2 regions of the Stenotrophomonas sp. DR822 genome follow, and region 2 is predicted to be linked to the other one. Evidence: riboswitches for the same ligand, from Rfam matches in the RefSeq annotation. Region 2 holds a riboswitch; the other holds the start of a gene.
The links. A riboswitch is a leader RNA that binds a small molecule or an ion and turns the genes downstream of it on or off. The one in region 2 is predicted to bind thiamine pyrophosphate.

Region 1 (11,043 bases), 980 kb from region 2:
TCGGCACCGTCGGCGCCTATGGCACCGCGCCGGACATCGACAGCAAGCGCAAGCCGCTGGAGTACCGCACTCCGGCCGGCAAGCTGGTGCTGGCGGTGCCGACCAGCACCTTCGCCACCGGTACCAGCATCGAAGGCTACACCGTGCTGGTATTCAACCCGGACTACGAGAAGTCCGAGGACGGCCAGGTCTGGGCCAGCGCGGGCACGGTGATCACCGGCGAAGACAATTCGGCCGCCTGCGACGAGGGCCAGGTGATGCCGTGCGTCAGCAACCGGGGCGTACTGGCCTTCAGCGCCGTCGCCGGCAGCGACCTGCCCACCATCACCGTCACAGCCACCGGCACCACCATTTCCGGCCCGGGCCAGACCCGTGCGCTGGGTGCGGCCGATGCACGCCAGTACCACTACGACGCCGCCCGCAAGGCCTACGTAGAGAAGTAAGACGCACCACCCCGCAGCACCTGTTGACCGACATGTTGAAGACTCACGGATGAGTCCGGTTGGCGTATCGCGGCAAAGGCCGCTCCATCAACCCCAGAGGAAGTGTCATGGCACAACGTGACTACAGCAAAAAGGAAGTTCTCGACATCATCGAGCAGGTGGCACAGCGCAAGGGCATCGCCAGCGAGGACTTCCTGCGCTTTGCCCACATCGAGACCGGTGGCCGCTTCAACGAGCGCGCGCACAACGACAAGACCGATGCCAAGGGCCTGTTCCAGTTCCTGCCATCGTCGGCCAGGCAGTACGGCCTGACCGGCCACGAGTACGACCCGACCCGCAACACCGAAGCGGCAGCGGAGATGTTCAAGCGCAACCTGGTGGACATGGAAAAGCGCCATGAGCGCACCGGCCATCCCTACCTGTCCGGTGATGACAAGCCGAGCGGCCTTGACCTGTATCTGGCACACCAGCAGGGTGCGGCCGGCTACGGTTCGATCCAGACCGCGATCGCCACCGGCACGTTCGGCGTGGTGCGCGACGGCCACGGCGATCCGATCAACATGCGCCCGCGCATCATGGGCCAGATCGGCAGTGACGTGGAAGCGCTGACCGGGCATACGCGCGCCGAGATGCGCACGATGAATGATCGTGACCTGGCCAGCACCTTCGCCCAGTACTACGACCGCAAGTACGACGCGATCAGCATCCCGGAAAAGAACATCGCGCCGATCACCGAGGCCCAGGCGCGTCCGGCACCGGTGCAGGCCGCACCGGCACAGACCGTGGCCCCCGCCGCGCAGGCCGCTGCCGCCGCCGGTGCCGCAACCATCGCCGCTACCGCCACGGCTGCTGCCGCCAAGCCCGATGCACCCGGCATTTCGCTGGATGCGGCCTACAACGCCGGCGTGAAGTACGACCACGTCAAGTACGCGATCAACATCGAAGGGCATCGCCTGCAGGTTCCCGGCGTGTCCGGCAAGAACGTCGCCCAGGGTTACATCGACTGCTCGGGCTGGGTGGGCACGCTGCTCAACAAGACCCAGGATGAGATCAACCAGAAGGCCGGCCACGCGGTGTTCGCCGATGCCGACAAGATCAAGCTGGGCTTCGCCGGTTCGGGCAGCATCGTGGAGCAGGCCTACAAGTACTCGGGCGTGCTGCTCAAGCGCGACGACATCCTCAAGCCGGGTGCGCTGAAGGAAGGCATGGTGATCGGCCTGGACACGGCCAATACCAAGCACGAGTACTGGAAAGGCATCGACCACATCGTGATGGTGGTGCGTGACCCGAACACCGACAAGCTGCTGATCAGCCAGTCCACCGGCAAGCTGGGCGTGCATACCATGCCGGTGGAGGATTACCTCAAGCAGGTAAAGGACCACCCGAACTGGAAGCTGTTCGCCTCCGATCCGCTGCACCAGGCACGCGATCTGCTGGAAAACCGCAGCCAGGCGCACGAGCAGGCGCAGGCCAAGGGCGCCGCCGAACCGAAGCCGTCCCCGCAGGAAAAGCCGCAGGCCAGCAACGAACTGCATAAACAGGGTGCGCACGGCGAGGATGTGCGCAGGGCGCAGGAACAGCTGGGCCACCTGGGGTATGTGGGTGCCGACGGCAAGCCGCTGGTCGAGGATGGAAAGTTCGGTCGCAACACCGAGGCTGCCGTGCGCCAGCTGCAGAAGGACAACGGTCTGGCAGTGGACGGCATCATCGGCCCGAAGACGCTGGATGCGATCAAGGACGCGCGCGAGCGCCCACTGCTCAATGACGAGCGCCATCCGCAGAACCCGATGTACAACCAGGCCGTGAAGGGCATGGAAGGCCTGCCGGCAGGCACCTTCAAGGACCGCCATGCACTGGAGGCCGCCGCCGCTGCGCTGACCAAGGAAGCACAGGCCAGCGGCATGCAGCGCATCGATTCGGTGGTGCCCAGCACCAACGGCGAGCGCATGTTTGCCGTACAGGGCACCGCCGGTGACCCGGCTGCCTGCCGCGCGGCGGTGGACACCCGTGCGGCCAGCGAGCAGAGCATGGCACTCAGCAGTGGTGCGGTGCACGGTGCACCGAATGTCCTGCAGCAGCAGGACGCCCAGCAGGAGCAGGTGAAGCAGGCCCAGCGCGCCATGGGCCACTGAGCCAGGCCAGGCAGGGGAAGCCAGGGGAAGGGCCGCGTACTGCGGCCCTTTTCCTTTCTGGCAGCTGAGCGGCCGCCGCGCTTTCAGCCTCGCTTCATGCCGCCTGACGCTAGATGAATGCGCAAGCCGCACGGGGATCGCGCGCAATGTTCCGGCAATGTCCGGGCACCAGCGTGGTCCCTACGGCAGCCGGGGCGCCCAGCGCCCTCCCTGCCCACCGTGGCATGCACCTCACAGGAGAACCCAACATGCTCAGCACTTCCGCACTCAGCTTCCGTGGTCTGGCGATGGCCCTGGCACTTCTTGCCGGCGTGGCCGTGGTCAGTGATGCCAGCGCGATGTCGAGGAAGGACAAGCGCACCGTGGTCGGTGCCGTCGTCGGCGGCGTGGCGGGTCACCTGATCTCCAACGGCGACCCGGCTGCCACCGTCGGCGGCGCGGTTGCCGGCGGCGCCATCGGCAACCTGACCACCTCCGACCGCCATGATCGACGCTACGACGGGCGCTATGACCGTCGCTACGATCGCCGTTATGACCGGGGCTACAACCGCGGTTATGGCTACGACCGCCGCGATGACCGTCGCTGGCAGCGTGAGCGCCATGACAACCGTTACTACCACGACCGCGGCCGCCATCGCGGCTGGTAAGCGCGCCGGCCACAGGCCGCACGTGGCGTCCCTGACGGGCGGGTCGATGACCCGCCTGTTTGCGTCTGTGGCGTCCATGGCATTGAATGCGCAGCCTTGGATGTTCCATTACTCACCAGCGGCCGTGGCATGACTTCTTCTCCCCATCGCGTGCAGGGCCTCAACAACGACGAGGTCGCCGCCGACTGGCCGGTGATCGACGCGCAGGAGATCACTTGGCTGCGTGGCCACTATCCGCAGCTGGGCGCGGACAGCACGCTGCGCTGGCACAGCCCGCGTCCATTGTCGGCCGCGGCCATCGTCGACGGCACCGGCGGTCCGGTCTTCATCAAGCGCCACCACCACAGTGTGCGCAGCGCTGGAAGCCTGGAAGAAGAACACCGTTTCATCGCGCATCTGGCAACTGCCGGCATGCCGGTGGTGCAGGTGCTGGCCAGCAACGACGGCCGCACCGCACTCGAACACGGCCCGTGGACCTACGAACTGCATGCGGTGGGCGCGGGCAAGGACCTGTATCGCGAGCTGCCGTCATGGTCACCACTGACCGACATCGCCCAGGCCCACCAGGCAGGAAGAATGCTGGCCACGCTGCACCGCGCGGCCACCAGCTACCACGCCCCGCAGCGCGGCACCCATCTGCTGGTGGCACGCGACGACCTGATCCGCGCCGATGACCCGATCGCCGCGCTGAAGGCCGACCTCGGCAATCGCCCCGGGTTGGCCCGCTACCTGGCGCGCATTCCCTGGGAAGAACAGCTGCGCCGCGATGTGCTGCCGTGGCACCACGGCCTGGCCGCGCGCCTGCAGGACGAACCGCGGCTGTGGGCGCACAACGACTGGCACGTTTCCAACCTGCTGTGGAACGACGACGGCACGATTGCCACGGTGCTCGATTTCGGCCTGGCCTCGCCCACCAGCGCGCTGTTCGACCTGGCCACCGCGATCGAACGCAACGCGGTGGCCTGGCTGCAACTGGAGCGCGGCACCGATGCTGCTCGCATCGACATCGCCCTGGCCCTGCTGGACGGCTATCGGCAGGAGCTGCCGCTGTCGCCCACGCGCGTGCACCTGCTGGCCGACCTGCTGCCGATGGTGCATTTCGACTTCGCTCTGTCCGAAGTGGAGTATTTCGAGGGCGTCACCGGATCGACCGCGAACGCCGATGTGGCCTGGCAGCCGTTCATGCTCGGGCATCCGGCGTGGTTCGCCACGGCCCCCGGCCAGGCCCTGCTGGCGGCCCTGCACGCCGCCGCGTGAGCCGCGAGCCACCAAACACCCGGGGGGCTCAGTAGATCGACGCCATGCGTCGATGATGCGCTCGGCCGGGGTCAGATCCCTTTCCGCTGGAAAGGGATCTGACCCCGGCTGAAGGGCGGTAGCTCGCAAATCCGTACCATTTGTAGTGAAATGGTCACCTGAAGCGGGGGTGCCTGGATCTGCCAGGCTGAGAGAGTCCCTTGGAACCTGATCCGGTTTGCACCGGCGTAGGGAGCTTTGAGCCGCAGCCACACCCCCGTCATGGGCCGGTGCACCTGCGCGCCGTCGCTTCGTCTCCCTTGTTGTCTGAAGACGAATCGAATGAACCGCTGCCTGCGCCCCACCCTGCTCGCCCTTGCCCTCTGCGCCGCCCTGCCGCTGTACGCCAGCGAGGCAGGCACCGACGCCGTCGATGCTCCGCCGTCCTCTCCTACCGAGCTGGCGGCAGTACGCGTGCAGGCCGGCAAACCGAAGGCCGACACCTCGCGCGTCAACGCCTTCGGCGGCGGCTCGTGGAAGGACACCCCCGCCTCGGTGAATGTGCTGGAGCGCGACTACCTCGACCGCCGCCAGGTGCGTTCGCTGTCCGAGCTGGCCAGCAATGATGCCTCGCTGGGCGATGCCTATGCGCCGGTGGGCTACTACCAGAACATCGCCATCCGCGGCTTCGCGCTGGATGCGGCCACCGGCTACCGCTTCAACGGCATGTCCATCGCCGGCGAGCAGCGCCTGGCGCTGGAGAACATCCAGGAAGTGCAGATCCTCAAGGGCGAAGCCGGCCTGGCGGCTGGCGTGATGGCACCCGGCGGCATCATCAACTACGTGGGCAAGCGCCCGGCGGAAGTGCGCACGGTCACCCTGGGCACCGATTCGGAAGGCTCGCGCTATGCCGCCGTGGATGTCGGCCACTGGCTGACCCCGCGCTTCGGCGTGCGCCTGAACGCCGCCTGGGATGCCAGTGATTCCTACGTCGAGCATGCCGACGGTCGCCGCAACTTCTATTCGCTGGCCACCGACTGGCTGATCGGCGAACACGGCAAGCTGGAAGTGGATGCCAACTACCAGACCAGCGCGCAGCGCTCGGTGTCCGGCTTCCAGCTGCTGGGCGCGCGCGAGCTGCCGCGCGGCGTCGACCGCGAACGGCTGCTCGGCTACCAGCCGTGGCAGCGGCCGGTGGACATTGCCAGCACCAACATCACCGCGCTGCACACCTATGACTTCAACGATGCGTGGCAGTCGCGCGTCTCGGTCGGCCACAGCCGCTCGGTGATCGATGACAACGTCGCCTTCGCCTACGGCTGCTACTACACCGCAGGGTGTGCAGACGGCAGCGTGCCGGGCAACTACTTCGCCCCCAACGGCGACTACGACATCTACGACTACCGCAGCCCGGATGACACCCGCCGCAACCAGCAGGCCCGTGCCGAACTGCGCGGCAGTTTCGAGACCGGCAGCGTCGGCCACCAGCTGAGCATCGGCGCCGACTACTTCCGCCGCACCATCGACAAGCGCCCGAGCGTCAACGAGTACGTCGGCACCAGCAACATCCACGACGTGCAGGTGCCGGTGTTCGAGCGCTCGCCGAAGATGCCGGGTGCATCGGCACGGCGCCTGGACAGCCGGCAGACCGCGTTCTTCGCGCTGGACCGGATGAGCTTCGGCGATGACTGGCAGTGGCTGGCCGGCGGCCGCTTCGTGCGCCTGGACGAGCGCGCCTACGACAAGCGCGGCACGCCGCAGCGCCACAGCCGCCTCTCGCGCTTCCTGCCGCAGACCGCGCTGGTGTGGAAGGCCAGCGACCAGCTCAACGCCTACGCCAGCTACGTGCGCGGCATTTCGCTGGGCCAGGAAGCACCGTTCTGGACGTCCAACGCCGATGCCTTCCTGCCGTCGATGCAATCGCGGCAGCTGGAAGTGGGCGTGAAGTACGTGCCGGTGGACGCCCTCACCCTGGGCGCGGCCGTGTTCCGCACCTCCCAGCCCTACCAGTACGCAAAGCCCGACGGCAGCGACGTCGGCTACACCTTCGTCGAAGAAGGCCAGCAGACCCATACCGGCCTGGAACTGACCGCCAACGGCCAGCTGACCGACGCGCTGCAGATCGTCGCCAGCGCCAGCGTGCTGCAGGCGCGCGCACGCGACACCGGCACCCCGGCCTATGAAGGCCATCAGCTGGTGAACGTGCCCAAGGTGCGCGCCAGCGTGCACCTGGCCTACGCGCTGCCGTTCGTTGAAGGCCTGGATGTGACCGGTGGCTGGCGCTATGCCTCCTCCAACGTGGCCCGCGCCGACGGCGGTGTGCGCGCACCGGACTACTCGGTGTTCGACGCCGGCCTGCGCTTCCAGCACCGCCTGCACGACCGTGCGGTCAGCTGGAACCTGTCGGTGGACAACCTGTTCAATCGCTTCTACTGGCGCGACACCGGCAGCAGCGGCGGTGACTACTACCTGTTCCCGGGTGCGCCGCGACAGGCGCGCCTGTCGGTGACGTTCGCGCTGTGAGCGGCGTCGCGCTCGAGTGGACTGCCGCGCTCTTCAGCATCCTCGGGGTGTGGCTGATGGCAAAGCGACGGTTGGCCGCGTGGCCGGTCGGCCTGCTGTCGGTCGCGCTGTACGGCGCGGTGTTCGCCGAAGCCAAGCTGTACTCGGACACGCTGCTGCAGGTCGCCTTTGGTGGATTCCTGGTCTACGGCTGGATCAACTGGCGCCAGCACGCCGCCGATGAAGGCAGCATCCGCATCGTGCCGCTGGCGCGCGGCACGCTGCTGCGCGACCTGGCCATCGGCCTGTGTGGCGGCGTGGCGCTTGGCGCCGGCATGCACACCTTCACCGATGCAGCGTTGCCGTGGCTGGACGCGATGCTGACCGCACTGAGCCTGGTCGGGCAATGGTGGCAGGCGCGCCGGCACACGGCCTGCTGGTGGGTGTGGATCGTGGTGGACGTGGTCTACGTGGGCGCCTATCTGTTCAAATCGCTGCACGTGACTGCTGCGTTGTACGTGTTCTTCCTGGGCCTGGCACTGTTCGGGCTGCGGGCGTGGCGCGCCGCCGCGCGCGAGCCGCAGGCAGTACCTGCGCAGTAGAGCCACGCCATGCGTGGCTGCGTTGGTAGATGCCGACCTTGCTCGGCAGGTGAGCGCCAACCAAGGTTGGCGTCTACCGATGCCCGGCAGCCAGGCATGGCGTGGCTCTACTGGGTAAGGGTCAGCCCCAATCGCAGTGGCTGTCGCATGTCCTTCGGCGGCGCCGCCGGCAACGGCGTGGCCTGCAGCGCCGCACGCAGATCGGCATCGACCTGTGCATCACCCAGGCTGTCGAATTCCAGTTTCGAGATGGCGCCATCGCCGGCGATCCACACACTCACCACCAACGGCGCCGGCGCTTCGGGATGCTCCTGCAGCCAAGCCAGCAGGCGCTGCGCGTGCGGATCCTGCTCCTGCTGCAGACGCTGCTGCAACTCGCCGCTGACGGAGGCGGCATAGGCCATCCAATGCGCAGGTGCGTCCTGTGCGGACACGCTGGCGCTGCCCAGCGCCAACAGGCCCAGCAACCATGCCAACGGGCGCCAGCCACGGCGCGAGGTGCGCTTGTTTCCTGCAGAAGCCATCACCCACGTCTCCACGTCCATCCCAACGCGCCATGGTCGGCGCCGTAGATGACAGGCAGATGGCGGCGCAGTAGAGCCACGCCATGCGTGGCTGTTCCGGGCAACCGGTTGATCCATCCACGCATGGCGTGGATCCACCTGGCTGCCCCACCCGGCGTGATCAGTCGCCCAGGTCGGCCAGCACTTTGCGCGAGGGCGCAAAGAAGGTGACGCCGGTGGTCGCGGTGGAGAAATCGAGGATGCGGTCATGCAGCGGCGCGGGGTTGCCGATGAACATCCGCTCCAGCATCTTCTCGATCACCCACAGCCGGCGCGTGTAGCCGATGAAGTAGGTGCCGTACTCGCCACGCCCCGGATTGGCGAAGGGCATGTTGTCGCGCAGGATCTCGTGCTCGCCGTCGGCATCCTCGATGGTGCACAGCGTCTTGTGCGACTTCTGCGCGTCGGCCGGTGCGTCGTCCAGCTCGATGTTGTCGTGCTTGGTGCGGCCGATGATCGCCTCCTGCGCCTCGGTCTTCTGCGCACGCCAGGCATCGAGGTTGTGCAGGTACTTCTGCACCACCACGTAGCTGCCACCGGCATGGTCGGGGTCCTCGTCGCCGACGATGGTCGCCTCCGGCAGTGACAGGCCTTCGGGGTTGGCCGTGCCGTCGACGAAATCGAGCAGGTCGCGGCCGTCGAAGTAGCGGAAACCGGCCACATCATCCGCCGCGTCCACCGCATCGCCGAAGGCCATCATCAGGTTGCGCTCGAAGGCCACGATCAGATCCATCGTGCGTGCACGGACGTGGTACAGCAGGTCGCCCGGCGTGGAGACCGCCGTGTGGGTCGCACCCTTCACTTCCTGGAACGGCTTCAACTCGCGCGGCGGCGTACTGCCCACCAGCGGCTCCCACACGCGGTGGCCGATGGCCACGTTGCAGGTGAAGGTGCGCTCGATCTCGCGGATGGCGGTGTTCTTGATCAGGTCATCGGTGCTGGCCAGCACCTCGCGCACTTTCGCCAGCGACGCCGCATCGTCCTTCACCGTCAGCACCAGGAACGCGGCCGAATGGGTCAGCGGCGCGGTGATCTGCTGCGGCTCGTTGTCGAGCGTGTGGTTGAGGGCGGTGATGGGTGCGGGCTGGGCGTTCACGATGGTTCCTGCTGGCTTGAGGCGGGCACATCGCCTGCGGCAATGTGCGGGCGATCATAGCGGAACGACCTTGCCGGCGACGGAGCGGTTCTCAGTTCGCGGAGGTCAGCCGGCCGGCGCCAGCCACTCATCGGCAAGCACCTGTGCCTGCAGCCCGCTGTCGGTGATCGAGTGCTGCGGCTGTTGCACCCACCACTCCCCGTGCCACTGCGGCCGCATGTGTCCGCGCAGGAACCGCTCGACGCGAAAGCGCTGCCCGACACGAAGGATGCAGGCCAGCCGCGTGCCGTCCTGCGAGACCACGGACGCCTGCAGCTGCCAGCCGTCCGCAGCATCGCGCAGCAGATTCGCTCCATCGATCTCGATCATGTCCATGCTGTGGCTACGCCGTGGTCACAGTGAACTGCCGAGGCGTGCGCCACGCAACCCGCAGGTAGGGTCCCTCCAGCACACCGCCCTCGCGGAGATGCTCGAACACGTCGGCCGGACACCACTCCCTGCCCGCCGAGAAGGCAACGCCGAGATCACGCAGGCGGAGGAAGACGGCGGCCTTCGCTGCATCGTCGGGGACCGGCAGGGTGAGGGTGTTCTCATCGCCAGCACTGAAGCCCAGCGCCTGCAGCGAGGCCCGCGAGCGGCCATTGAACAGCATCACCTTGATGCAGTTGCCGTCGGCCTGCCTCACATAGGCATCGATGTGCGTTTCCATTGGCGGATTGTAGAGGCAGACGGATCAGCTGGCGTCGCTCCACACCGCCAGCACGTAGCCGTCCAGATCGCGGAAATGGAAGCGACGGCCGCCGGGAAAGGCAAACACCGCCTGCACGATCTCGCCGCCAGCGGCGAGGATGCGCTGCTGCGCGTCGGCAAGGTCCACGCAGTACACGATGACCAGCGCGCCGCCTGAGGACGTCACCGCCTCGTCGGCGACAAATCCACCTTTGAGGCGGCCGTCATCGAACTCGGTATAGGCCGGGCCGTAGTCGGTGAAGGACCAGCCGAAGACCTGCCCATAGAACTGCTTGCTGCGGGCGATGTCGGCGACGTTGAATTCGATGTTGTCGATGCGGCGTTCGGCAGCGGTGGTGTCTGCGTGGCTCATGGTGCGGCTCCGTGGTTGGAGCGGCCAGCATCGGTCAGGGTCGGGCCCGGGTCTTGAACGAAACGGCCATCAACGTCCCCACTGCTGGCGCAGCGCACTGGCGGTCAGGCCGGCAAGCTCGCGGGCGTCGCGGCTGAGGTGGGCCTGGTCGGCATAGCCGGCCTCCACGGCCAGCATCGCCAGACTGTGCGCGGGTTGGGTCTGGCTGCAGCGCAGGAACCGCTGCAGGCGCAGGATCCGCTCCAGCGACTTTGCCCCGTAACCGAACTGCGTCTGGCTGAAGCGACGCAGGGTGCGCGGGCTCATGGCCAGTTGTGCGGCGAGTGCGTCGATGCTGGCATCGCCTCTGGCAGCGTGCGCGAACAGCGCATGCGCGCGGCGTGTGTGTTCGTCCAGCACGGCCGCCGGCATGTTCCGCTGCAGGCTGTCAGCCAGGCGCTGCAGGCGCTGGTCGGGCGCGGCGTCACCAATCCAGGCCGCAGCCTGAGCCGCCCAGCGGGCATTGAATTCGATCAGGGGCACGGCTTGGCCGACGATGCCGGACAAGTCGATGCCGAGCGCAGCCGATGCTTGGCCGGGCCGGAACCGCGCGCCCAGCACCTGTGCACCGGGGGCCAGTTGCCGGTGTGCGGCGGTACGGTCCGGCCCCACCACGAACAGCGCACCATCACGCCAGAGAATGTCCACGCAGCCATCGGGCAGCACGGTGATGCTGCCACT
Region 2 (11,043 bases):
GCCGCGGTGACGCAGCATGCCGTGCTGGTGGATGCCCGACTCATGGGCGAAGGCATTGGCACCCACGATGGCCTTGTTGCGCTGTACCGGCATGCCGACCAGGCGCTGCAGCAGCTGCGAGGTGCCGACGATGCGCGGGGTGTCGATGGCGGTGTCCTGCTCGTAGAAAGCCTGGCGCACCTTCAGCACCATCGCGATCTCTTCCAGAGAGCAGTTGCCGGCGCGCTCACCGATGCCGTTGACGGTGCATTCGACCTGGCGCGCGCCGCCTTCGATGGCGGCCAGCGAGTTGGCCACGGCCAGGCCCAGGTCGTTGTGGCAGTGGGCGCTGAAGATCACGTTGGCTGCGTTCGGCACATCGGCGACGCCAGCGATGACCTGCTGGAACATCGTGCGGATCTCTTCCGGCGTGGTGAAGCCGACGGTGTCGGGCAGGTTGATGGTGGTGGCGCCGGCAGCGATCGCCACGCGCGAGACCTCGATCAGGTAGTCCAGTTCGGTGCGGGTGGCGTCCTCGGCGGAGAACTCCACGTCATCGATGTAGGAGCGGGCCAGTGCTACGTGCCTGCGTACCGATTCCAGTACCTGCTCACGGGTCATCCGCAGCTTGTGCTCACGGTGCAGCGGGCTGGTCGACAGGAACACATGCAGGCGCGGGTTGGCAGCGGCTTCCAGCGCACGCGCCGAGGTTTCGATGTCGGCCTGCAGGCAGCGCGACAGCACCGCCAGGCTCAGGCTCGGGCGGCGCAGTTCGCGGCCGATCAGGGCCATCGCTTCGCGGTCGGACTGCGAGCTGGCCGGGAAGCCGGTCTCGATGATGTCCACGCCCAGTTCGTCCAGCGCACGCGCCATCACCAGCTTCTGCGGCGGGCTCATGCTGCAGCCGGGGGACTGCTCGCCGTCACGCAGGGTGGTGTCGAAGATGCGGATGCGCGGGGTGGTAATTCGTTCGATGGTGGTCACAGGGAAATCTCCTCGACAGCGGGTGCGACGGCTTGCAGGGGGGAAGGGGAAGGCGTGGGAAAAGCGGTGGCGGTCGCCTTGCCGGGCGAGCGCGGGGTTTCTGCCCGGCGCCGGCGCGGCTTGCGTGGCGGGCGTGGACGGATGTCGGTGAGCAGGCCGGCGAGCACGCCGGCGTCGATGTTGCCGCCGGAGACGACCGCGCACTTGCGGCGCCCAGCGACGCGACGGCCGGCGGCCAGTGCCAGCGCACCGGCGCCTTCGGCGATGATGTGTTCTTCCAATGCCAGCCGCACCAGGGTCTCGCGCAGCTCGGCTTCGCGCACGATCACCACGTCGTCCAGCAGCGAGGTACACAGGCGACGGGTCAGGAAACCGGGGATCTTCACCCGCACGCCATCGGCCAGCGACGGCACAGGATTGATCTCGCGCACGTCGCCGCGGATCGCACGGGCCATCGAATCGACTCCCTCGACCTGCGCGCCGACGATGCGCACGCCCTGCGATTTCAGCGCCAGGGCGACGCCGGATGCCAGGCCGCCACCGCCGATCGGTACGATCACCACGTCCGGCGCGTGTGCGGCCAGCTCGATGCCGACGGTGCCCTGGCCGGCGATGACATCAGCATCGTCGAAGGCGGACAGGAAGCGATAGCCATGACGCTGCGCCAGTTCAACGGCGAAGGCATAGGCCTCGTCATAGCTGTTGCCGTGCTGGCGCACCGTTGCACCCCAATGGGCGACGCCAGCGATCTTGGTGGCCGGTGCGCCATGCGGCATCACGGTGATGGCCGGCACATCCAGGCGATAGGCGGCCCAGGCTACGCCCTGGGCGTGATTGCCCGCCGAGGCGCAGATCACCGGCCGGGTATCGCCACGTTCGCGGGCGGCCAGCAGGGCATTGAGTGCGCCGCGCACCTTGTACGAGCCGGTGCGCTGCAGGTTTTCCAGCTTCAGCCAGGTGCCGAAGCGCTCGGCATGATGCAGCGGTGTAGGCGGCAGGAAGCGGCGCAGGCGGGCCTGCGCGGCCAGTACGTCGGCAACGGTTACGTCGCCGACATCGCTTTCCTTGCTGGCGTCAGCGGCCGGCATGGGCCACCAGCAGGGTGTTGCCGACCACCGCATGCGGGTACGGGCGGCGAAGAAGACGCCTCCGTACCGGCACCGTGTTGCATACGGTACGGGCGTTCATGCGGATGCTCCTTCCAGTGCGGTCATCTGCACCGAAACGCAGTCGTAGATCTTTTCCATCTGCCGGCACAGCGTTTCCGGTGGGCGCTGGCTGTCCACCACCAGTTGCAGGTGCCAACGGCCATCATCGGTGGCCACCGGCGCACCGGTGATCGCGCGCGGTGCGAAACCACGGCGTTCGGCCATGCCGATCACGCGCAGCAGCGCGCCCTCGGCCGGTTGCAGCACCAGGTCAAGCCGGTATTGCATTGGGGATCTCCTGGCGTGCATGTGCAGGGTTGCTTTCCAGCATGGTGCTGTTGGCGGTATTGGGCGGTACCAGCGGCCACACGTTCGCGCGTGCATCGATGGCCACGTGCAGCAGGGCCGGGCCAGGTTCGGCCAGCAGCGCGGCCAGGCCACCTTCGACGTCATCACGTGCGTCGATGCGCGTGGCCGCGATGCCGAACACCTTGGCCAGGGCGACGAAGTCCGGGTTGTCGGACAGGTCGATCTCGCTGTAACGCTCGGCAAAGAACAGTTCCTGCCACTGCCGCACCATGCCCAGCGAACTGTTGTCCAGCAGGATGATCTTCACCGGCAGGCGGCAGCGGGCGATGGTCGCCAGCTCCTGCACGTTCATCATGAAGCTGCCATCGCCGGACACCAGCACCACCGTGCGCTCGGGGCAGGCGAACTGCGCGCCCATCGCCGCCGGCAGGCCGAAGCCCATCGTGCCCAGTGCGCCGCTGGTCAGGTGGTTGCGCGGATGAGTGAAGCGGCAGTGCTGCGCAACCCACATCTGGTGCTGGCCGACGTCGCAGGCGACCACCGTATCGGCCGGCGCCAGTTCGCTCAGGCGCTTCAGCAGCGCCGGGGCGTAGATGTGCTGGCCGGGTGCGTCGTAGCGCGCGGCGAAACGATCGCGATGCTGTGCGCAGCGCTTGCGCCATGCGTCTTGGTGGGCCTTGGGGGAGGGGAAGGCCGCACGCAGGGCGCGGATGGCGTGGCCGACGTTGCCGGGCACGGCGACATCGGCGCTGCGCAGCTTGGAGATCTCGTACGCATCGGCATCGATGTGCACCACGCGGGCAAACGGTGCGAACTCGGCCAGCTTGCCGGTCGCCCGATCATCGAAGCGCGCACCCAGCACCAGCAGCAGATCGCTTTCCTGCACGGCCATGTTCGCCGCGCGGGTGCCGTGCATGCCCAGCATGCCCAGCGACTGCGGGTGCTGGGGAGGCAGCGCGCCCAGCCCACGCAGGGTCATCACGGTGGGGGTGGCGCTGGCTTCGACGAATTCGCGCAGGTCCTGCACGGCATCGCCCAGGGCGATGCCACCACCGGCGTAGACCACCGGCTTCTCGGCCGCCGCCAGCGCCGCGATGGCCTCGGCGATGGCCGCGTCGGCAGGGGCTGGCGGCGGTTCCACATTGGCCGGCACATGCGCCGGCAGGTGGCTGGCATCGGCCAGCTGCACGTCCTTGGGCAGATCGATCAGCACCGGGCCGGGACGGCCTTCGCGGGCGATGCGGAAAGCATCGGCCACCACGCGCGGCAGGTCATCGACGCTGCGCACCAGCCAGCTGTGCTTGACGATCGGCATCGTCAGGCCGAACACGTCCAGTTCCTGGAACGCATCGGTGCCCAGCAGCGGCGTGGCGACCTGGCCGGTGATGCAGACCATCGGCACCGAATCGAGCATCGCATCGGCGATGCCGGTGACCAGGTTCGAGGCGCCCGGCCCGGAGGTCGCCACGCAGACGCCGACCTGGCCACTGGCGCGCGCAAAGCCGTTGGCGGCCAGTGCAGCGCCCTGCTCATGGCGCACCAGGATGTGCTTCAGCGACGAATCCACCAGCGCGTCGTAGAACGGCATGATGGTGCCGCCCGGATAGCCGAACAGCGTACGGACACCCTCGGCCTCCAGCGCCTGGGTCAGCCAGCGCGCGCCGTTGGGCGGCGCGCTGCGGTGTGTGGGAGAGTTCATGGGGGAACCTTGCAGAGCGGGTGGGGGTGCCGCGTTGTTACGCGGCTTGACCTTGCAACCAGACCATCTTGGCGCGCAGTTCCTTGCCTACCTTCTCGATCGGGTGCTCCAGGTCGGCCTGCTTGAACTTGTTGTAGTTCGGCAGGCCCGCTTCGTACTCGGCCACCCAGTTCTTGGTGAAGGTGCCGTCCTGGATGTCCTTCAGCACTTCCTTCATGCGCGCCTTGGTACCGGCGTCGATCACCCGCGGGCCGCTGACGTAGTCGCCGTACTGCGCGGTCTCGGAGATGAACTCCAGCATCCGCGAGATGCCGCCTTCGTAGAACAGGTCGACGATCAGCTTCAGTTCGTGCAGCACTTCGTAGTAGGCGATTTCGGGCTGGTAACCGGCTTCGACCAGCGTCTCGAAGCCCGCCTGCACCAGTGCCGAAGCGCCGCCGCACAGCACCGCCTGCTCGCCGAACAGATCGGTTTCGGTTTCTTCCTTGAAGGTGGTCTGGATCAGGTTGGCGCGCGCACCACCCAGGCCGGCCGCATAGGCGAGCGCGTACTCGGCGGCCTTGCCGCTCTTGTCCTGGTAGACCGCCCAGATGCATGGCACACCGCGGCCGATTTCATATTCGCGACGGACCAGCGCACCAGGGCCCTTCGGTGCGACCAGCACGACGTCCAGGTCTTCGCGCGGCTTGATCATGTCGAAGTGCACGTTCAGACCATGCGCGAACAGCAGCACCGCGCCCTGCTTCATGTTCGACGCCAGCACGTCCTCGTACAGCTTCTTCTGCACCATGTCCGGGGTCAGTACCGCGACCAGGTCGGCATCCTTCACCGCATCGGCCGGTGCCTTCACGGTGAAGCCATCGGCCTGTGCCTTGACCTCGGTGGGGCCGCCCGGACGCAGGCCTACCACCACATCGAAGCCGGATTCACGCAGGTTCAGCGCGTGCGCGCGTCCCTGGCTGCCGTAGCCGATGACGGCGATCTTGGTCTGGGGCAGTTCGTTGGTGCTCATGGGGGAGGTTCCTTGCGGGTGGGAAGAAAAAAGACGGCCGGCAGTCGAAGCGACGTACCGGCCGGTCAGGGAAAAGTGGGGAGGGCAGCGCCGCGCATCGCACAGGTACTGCCACCACGAGAGTTCGTGGTGCAGCAGGTCTGGGTTGTGCGATGGGCGGTGGTCATGGTGGTTGCGTCTGAAACCAGGTCCTGAAATGAAAAAACCCGCACCTGGGGGGGTGCGGGTTTTTGAAGAGTTCCGGTGTGTTTGTTGCTTACACGCTGGCTCGTCCCGCACCTGTTGGTTGGGTAATAAGTACGAGCACAAGAATCGAACGCAGCGAGGCAGCGCCGGTATCGGCGGCTTCGATATGGGTTCGCGGTGGTGTGTTGTGATGCAACATGTGATCGAGAAAACCACAGCCATTTCCGCCGTGTCAACCCTCGCAGCACTATTTCCGTCAGTTTCCGCTGCATGCAGTGCAATCGCTTGTGGCACAAGGATGGTTGCTGCTGAAAGTGTTTCGGTGAACCCGAATTCACTCTTTTCAACGGGTTTTTTGCGCGGATTCCGGCGATACCAGCTGCGCTCGCCGGGGAGTGCAGCGCCCTCAGGTGCCGCGGGAGGTTCGGCGCGCATTGCGATGCGTTCGTGGCAATGGCGCCCGTGGCTCCATGAAGCGCCCCATGACCTATGCCCGATGGCCCCCGGTCGCGGTAGCGGCGAAGATCGGGTCACCACCCCTTCCCTCGGAACCTGACCGTGTCCCGACGTCTTGCCCGTTCCCTGCTGGCTGCTGCCGTGCTGGCTGCCGTGCCCATGCTGTCCCAGGCCGCCGACCGCATTACCGGCCACACCTTCGCCACCCGTTCGGAGGTGATCGCCCCGCATGCGATGGCCGCCACCTCGCAGCCGCTGGCTACCCAGATCGCGCTGGACGTGATGAAGGCCGGTGGCTCGGCCGTCGATGCCGCCATTGCGGCCAACGCAGCGCTGGGGTTGATGGAGCCGACTGGCAATGGCGTCGGCGGCGACCTGTTCGCCATCGTGTGGGACCCGAAGACGCAGAAGCTCTACGGCTACAACGGCTCGGGCCGTTCACCGAAGTCGCTCACCCTGGCCGAGTTCCAGCGTCGTGGCCTGAAGGAGATCCCCGCGACCGGCCCGCTGCCGGTATCGGTGCCGGGCGCGGTTGATGGCTGGTTCGCGCTGCACGAGCGCTTCGGCCGCAAGCCGATGGCCGACAACCTGGCCCCGGCCATCCGCTACGCACGCGATGGTCATCCCGTTGCCGAAGTGATTGCCTATTACTGGGATCGCTCGGTGCCGAAGCTGTCGCAGTATCCGGGTTTCAAGGAACAGTTCACGATCGATGGCCACGCGCCGCGCAAGGGCGAGATGTGGAAGAACCCCAACCTTGCCGACACCCTGCAGAAGATCGCCGACGGCGGCCGTGATGCTTTCTACAAGGGCGACATCGCCCGCACCATCGGCGATTACTTCAAGAAGAACGGTGGCTACCTGAGCTACCAGGACATGGCCGACCATCATGGCGAGTGGGTCGAGCCGGTCAGCAGCAACTACCGCGGCTACGACCTGTGGGAACTGCCGCCCAACAGCCAGGGCATCGCCGCGCTGCAGATCCTCAACGTACTGGAAGGCTACGACTTCTCGAAGATTCCGTTCGGCTCACCCGAGCACGTGCATCTGTTCGTGGAAGCCAAGAAGCTGGCCTTCGCCGACCGTGCGCGCTTCTACGCCGACATGGCCTTCCAGCCGGCGCCGGTACAGAAGCTGATCTCCAAGGAGTACGCAGCGCAGCGTCGCGCGCTGGTCTCGATGGACAAGGCGCTGAAGGAAGTACAGCCGGGTACGCCCAAGCAGCTGGAAGAGGGCGACACGATCTACATGACCGTGGCCGATGCCGACGGCATGATGGTGTCACTGATCCAGTCCAACTACCGCGGCATGGGCAGCGGCATGGCCCCGCCGGGGCTGGGCTTCATCCTGCAGGATCGCGGCGAGATGTTCGTGCTGCAGAAGAACCATCCCAACGGTTACGCACCGGGCAAGCGTCCCTTCCAGACCATCATTCCGGCCTTCATCACCAAGGGCGGCAAGCCTTATGCAAGCTTCGGGGTGATGGGTGGTGCGATGCAGCCGCAGGGGCACGCACAGATCGTGATGAACCTGGTGGACTTCGGCATGAACCTGCAGGAGGCCGGTGATGCACCCCGCATCCAGCATGAGGGATCGACCGAACCGACCGGGCAGGCGACGGCCATGACTGATGGTGGCGAGGTCAATCTGGAAACCGGGTTCCCGTACGAGACGGTGCGGGCGCTGATGCGCAAGGGGCACCGGGTGGTATTCGCCGATGGTCCGTATGGCGGTTACCAGGCGATCCTGCGTGATCCGGAAACCGGCGTGTACTACGGCGCGTCGGAGAGCCGCAAGGATGGGCAGGCGGCGGGCTACTGAGGTTTCCCGGCCACCGGGCTGAGCCCCCTCTGCGGTGGATTCCGTAATGCTGGGTTGGGCCGGGCGGGTGGATTGTCTGGGGGCCGCCGTGAATACGTCCCTGTAGGCTCGGTCGCCGCATCCATGCGGCTCACGCCCCCAGCCAACCCACCCGCCCGGCCACGGACAGTTTCCTGTGGCCGCCACCGCAGTAAGAGAAAGAAGAAGATCAAAAGCAAAGGCAACAGCAACAGCCGCGCGCTGTGTGTTGGGGTCGGATCCGTTTTCCTTTGGAAAACGGATCCGACCCCTCCTTGTTTTCCGATACACCTCATCCACGCATGGCGTGGATCCACCAACCGTCACCGGGAAATTGTCGGAGGCGGGGAGGGGGCCGATGGCGGGACCGTCCACGGCATGGATGCCGTGGCCGAGCCTACAGGGACGTACTTGCGGCGTGTCCCGCCATCTGTCCCCTCCCTGCCAGGCAAGCAACAACTCAGAGCCGCCTTGGCTTTTGAAGTTGCACTTGCAGTTGCTTGAAAAAAAGCGGTGCAGCCGCTGGCTGCAAAACACCCTCAATCCTGATCCTGCGCGCGTGCCGCCTCCGCCTGGGTCTCTTCCTGCGCCGCCATCTCGCGTGCGATCCACGCATCGATCATGCGCCGCTGGCGCTGCGCCTGCCGCCGCTCGCGCGTGTATTCCTGGTCCAGTACCCGGTACAGCGACACCATCACCAGCACCATCAGCAGCGCGAACGGCAACGCCGCAATCGTGATCATGCCCTGCAACGCATCCAGTCCGCCCGCGAGCAGCAATGCCGCCGCAATCAACGCTACCGCGATTCCCCACGCCAGCTTGCGCTTCAGCGGCGGATCTCCGGCTTCGTCGGTGGACATGCTGGCCAGTACCAGCACCGCCGAATCGGCCGAGGTCACGAAGAAGATCATCAACAGCACCAACGCCACCGCCGACAGCATCAGCGACGCCGGCAGGCTGTCGAACAGGGTGAACAGCACCGTCTCATAGCCATTGCCCAGTGCCTGCACAAGGTCGGCGTGGCCGAAGATCTGCGCCCACAATGCCGTTCCGCCGAACACGGCGAACCAGAAGAAGCCCAGCAGGGTCGGTGCCAGAACAACGCCGATCACGAACTCGCGCACGCTGCGGCCGCGCGAGATGCGCGCGATGAAGGAACCCACGAACGGGGCCCACGAAATCCACCACGCCCAGTAGAAGATCGTCCAGTCGGCCACCCACGTGCTGCCGGAGAACGGCGACATGCGCAGGCTCATGGTCACCAGCTGGTTGAGGTAGGAACCCAGCGTGGTGGTGAACGTATCGAAGATGAATCCAGTCGGCCCAAGCACAAGTACGGTCGCGGCCAGCAATGCAGCCAGTGCCAGGTTGAAGTTGGACAGCCACTTCACGCCGCGCTCCACACCGCTGGCGGTCGAGGCCATGTACAGCACGAAGGCAATGGCGATGATGGTCATCTGCACCGGTACAGTCGCCTGCAGGCCAAATACACGCTCCACGCCTGCAGCGATCTGGATGGTGCCGAAGCCGAGCGTCGTCGCCACGCCGATCGCCGTGGCGACCACCGCCGCGATGTTGACGACACGGCCGATCCAGCCGCGATGGTGGCGGCCGATGATCGGCTGCAGCATGTCGCTGACCAGGCCGCGTCCATTGCGGTTGAACTGGAACCAGGCCATCGCCAGGCCGATCAGTGCATAGATCGCCCACGGATGCAGGCCCCAGTGGAAGAACGCATAACGCATCGATGCACGCGCGGCATCCATGCTTTGCGGTTCAAGGCCTTCAGGTGGCTTGGTGAAGTGCGAGATCGGCTCGGCGGCGCCCCAGAACACCAGGCCGATGCCCATGCCGGCGGCGAACAGCATCGACATCCAGCTGGCGCGCGAAAATTCGGGTTCAGCGTCTTCGCCACCGATGCGCAGGTTGCCGAAGCGGCCGAAGGCCAGGTACATCAGGAACACCAGCGCCAGGAACACCACCAGCAGGTACAGCCAACCGACGCTGCGGATGACATCAGCCAGCGCCGCCTGCACGACAGTATTGAAGGGACCGGGCGCGAGGCCGGCCAGCAGCACCAGGGCAAGCACCAGTGCGATGGAAATGCGAAACACCATGAAGGAGCTTCTCCGATCAAGGGATTGAGGGGAGCGAGCGAAAGCTTGCAGGGAGCAGGCCGGCGGCAGTGTGCGCGCACCGGACAGGCACCGCGATGGCGGCAGCTAAAGCGCCACGTGCAACGGTGCGGCGCGCGTGCACGTTACTGAATGCGACGTCACGGTTCTGTTAACGCGGGTGCGGCAGATCTGCGCCCTGCGTGGATGAACGGGCAGGAGGTCGAGTGGTTTCTATGCTCTAATGCCCACCAAGAAGCGGGGGTACCGCGGCCTTGTGGCCACGGTTGAGATAGTCCCTTGGAACCTGATCCGGCTCATACCGGCGTAGGGAAGCTTTGCAATGCAACCGTACCCGGAACCTGCCCAGGGAGCGCCTTGGTGCCGTCCGTGCGCGGGTGCAGTGCGCCGCCGCTTCGTCCCTGACCTTCCTGGACGATGCCCGATGAACGCACAGCTCTCCGCCCTGCAGCAACAGGCCCAGCAACTCTCCGAATCCGTGACCCGGCCCATTCCCGGCTCGCGCAAGATCCACGTGCCTGGCTCGCGCCCGGACCTGCAGGTGCCGATGCGCGAGATCGCGCTGACCCGCACGCCGACCGTGTTCGGCGGCGAAGAGAACGCACCGGTCACCGTCTACGACACCTCCGGCCCGTACACCGATCCGGACGTGCGCATCGACCTGTCTACGGGCCTGCCGGCACTGCGCCGTGGCTGGGTGGAGGAGCGCAACGACACCGAGCAGCTCGACGGCCTCAGCTCCTCGTTCGGCCGCGCGCGCGAACATGATCCGAAGCTGGACCCGGTGCGTTTTCCCGCGCGCAGCCTGCCACGTCGCGCGCGGGCGGGCGCCAACGTCACCCAGATGCACTATGCGCGCCGCGGCATCATTACTCCGGAAATGGAATTCGTGGCAATCCGCGAAAACCAGCGGCTGGAAGCGATCCGCGATGCCGCACTGCTGCAGCAGCATCCGGGCGAAGCATTCGGTGCGTCGATCCAGCAGATCATCACCCCGGAATTCGTGCGCGAGGAAATCGCCCGCGGCCGTGCGGTGCTGCCCAACAACATCAATCACCCGGAAAGCGAGCCGATGATCATCGGCCGCAACTTCCTGACCAAGATCAACGCCAACATCGGCAACAGCGCGGTGTCCTCGGGCATTGCCGAGGAAGTGGAAAAGCTGGTGTGGGCGATCCGCTGGGGCGGCGACACGGTGATGGACCTGTCCACCGGCAAGCACATCCATGAAACGCGCGAATGGATCATCCGCAATTCGCCGGTGGCGATCGGTACGGTGCCGATCTACCAGGCGCT

Region 1: another riboswitch for thiamine pyrophosphate. It lies ahead of K5K93_RS11870 (TonB-dependent siderophore receptor); the one in region 2 lies ahead of thiC (phosphomethylpyrimidine synthase ThiC).

The regions. Positions count from the first base shown of each region.
Region 1 is NZ_CP081826.1:2,559,055-2,570,097, forward strand. It holds gene K5K93_RS11850 (hypothetical protein) at 1-443, shown strand, start outside; gene K5K93_RS11855 (peptidoglycan-binding protein) at 551-2,575, shown strand; gene K5K93_RS11860 (glycine zipper 2TM domain-containing protein) at 2,824-3,222, shown strand; gene K5K93_RS11865 (phosphotransferase) at 3,352-4,479, shown strand; TPP riboswitch at 4,635-4,730, shown strand; gene K5K93_RS11870 (TonB-dependent siderophore receptor) at 4,801-6,981, shown strand; gene pnuC (nicotinamide riboside transporter PnuC) at 7,038-7,562, shown strand; gene K5K93_RS11880 (TonB C-terminal domain-containing protein) at 7,670-8,086, opposite strand; gene K5K93_RS11885 (Dyp-type peroxidase) at 8,247-9,221, opposite strand; gene K5K93_RS11890 (hypothetical protein) at 9,327-9,590, opposite strand; gene K5K93_RS11895 (hypothetical protein) at 9,604-9,930, opposite strand; gene K5K93_RS11900 (VOC family protein) at 9,955-10,323, opposite strand; gene K5K93_RS11905 (helix-turn-helix domain-containing protein) at 10,393-11,043, opposite strand, start outside.
Region 2 is NZ_CP081826.1:3,540,623-3,551,665, forward strand. It holds gene K5K93_RS16190 (2-isopropylmalate synthase) at 1-963, opposite strand, end outside; gene K5K93_RS16195 (threonine dehydratase) at 960-2,051, opposite strand; gene K5K93_RS16200 (ACT domain-containing protein) at 2,148-2,399, opposite strand; gene ilvG (acetolactate synthase 2 catalytic subunit) at 2,383-4,119, opposite strand; gene ilvC (ketol-acid reductoisomerase) at 4,157-5,131, opposite strand; gene ggt (gamma-glutamyltransferase) at 5,933-7,594, shown strand; gene K5K93_RS16220 (BCCT family transporter) at 8,152-9,729, opposite strand; TPP riboswitch at 9,977-10,078, shown strand; gene thiC (phosphomethylpyrimidine synthase ThiC) at 10,172-11,043, shown strand, end outside.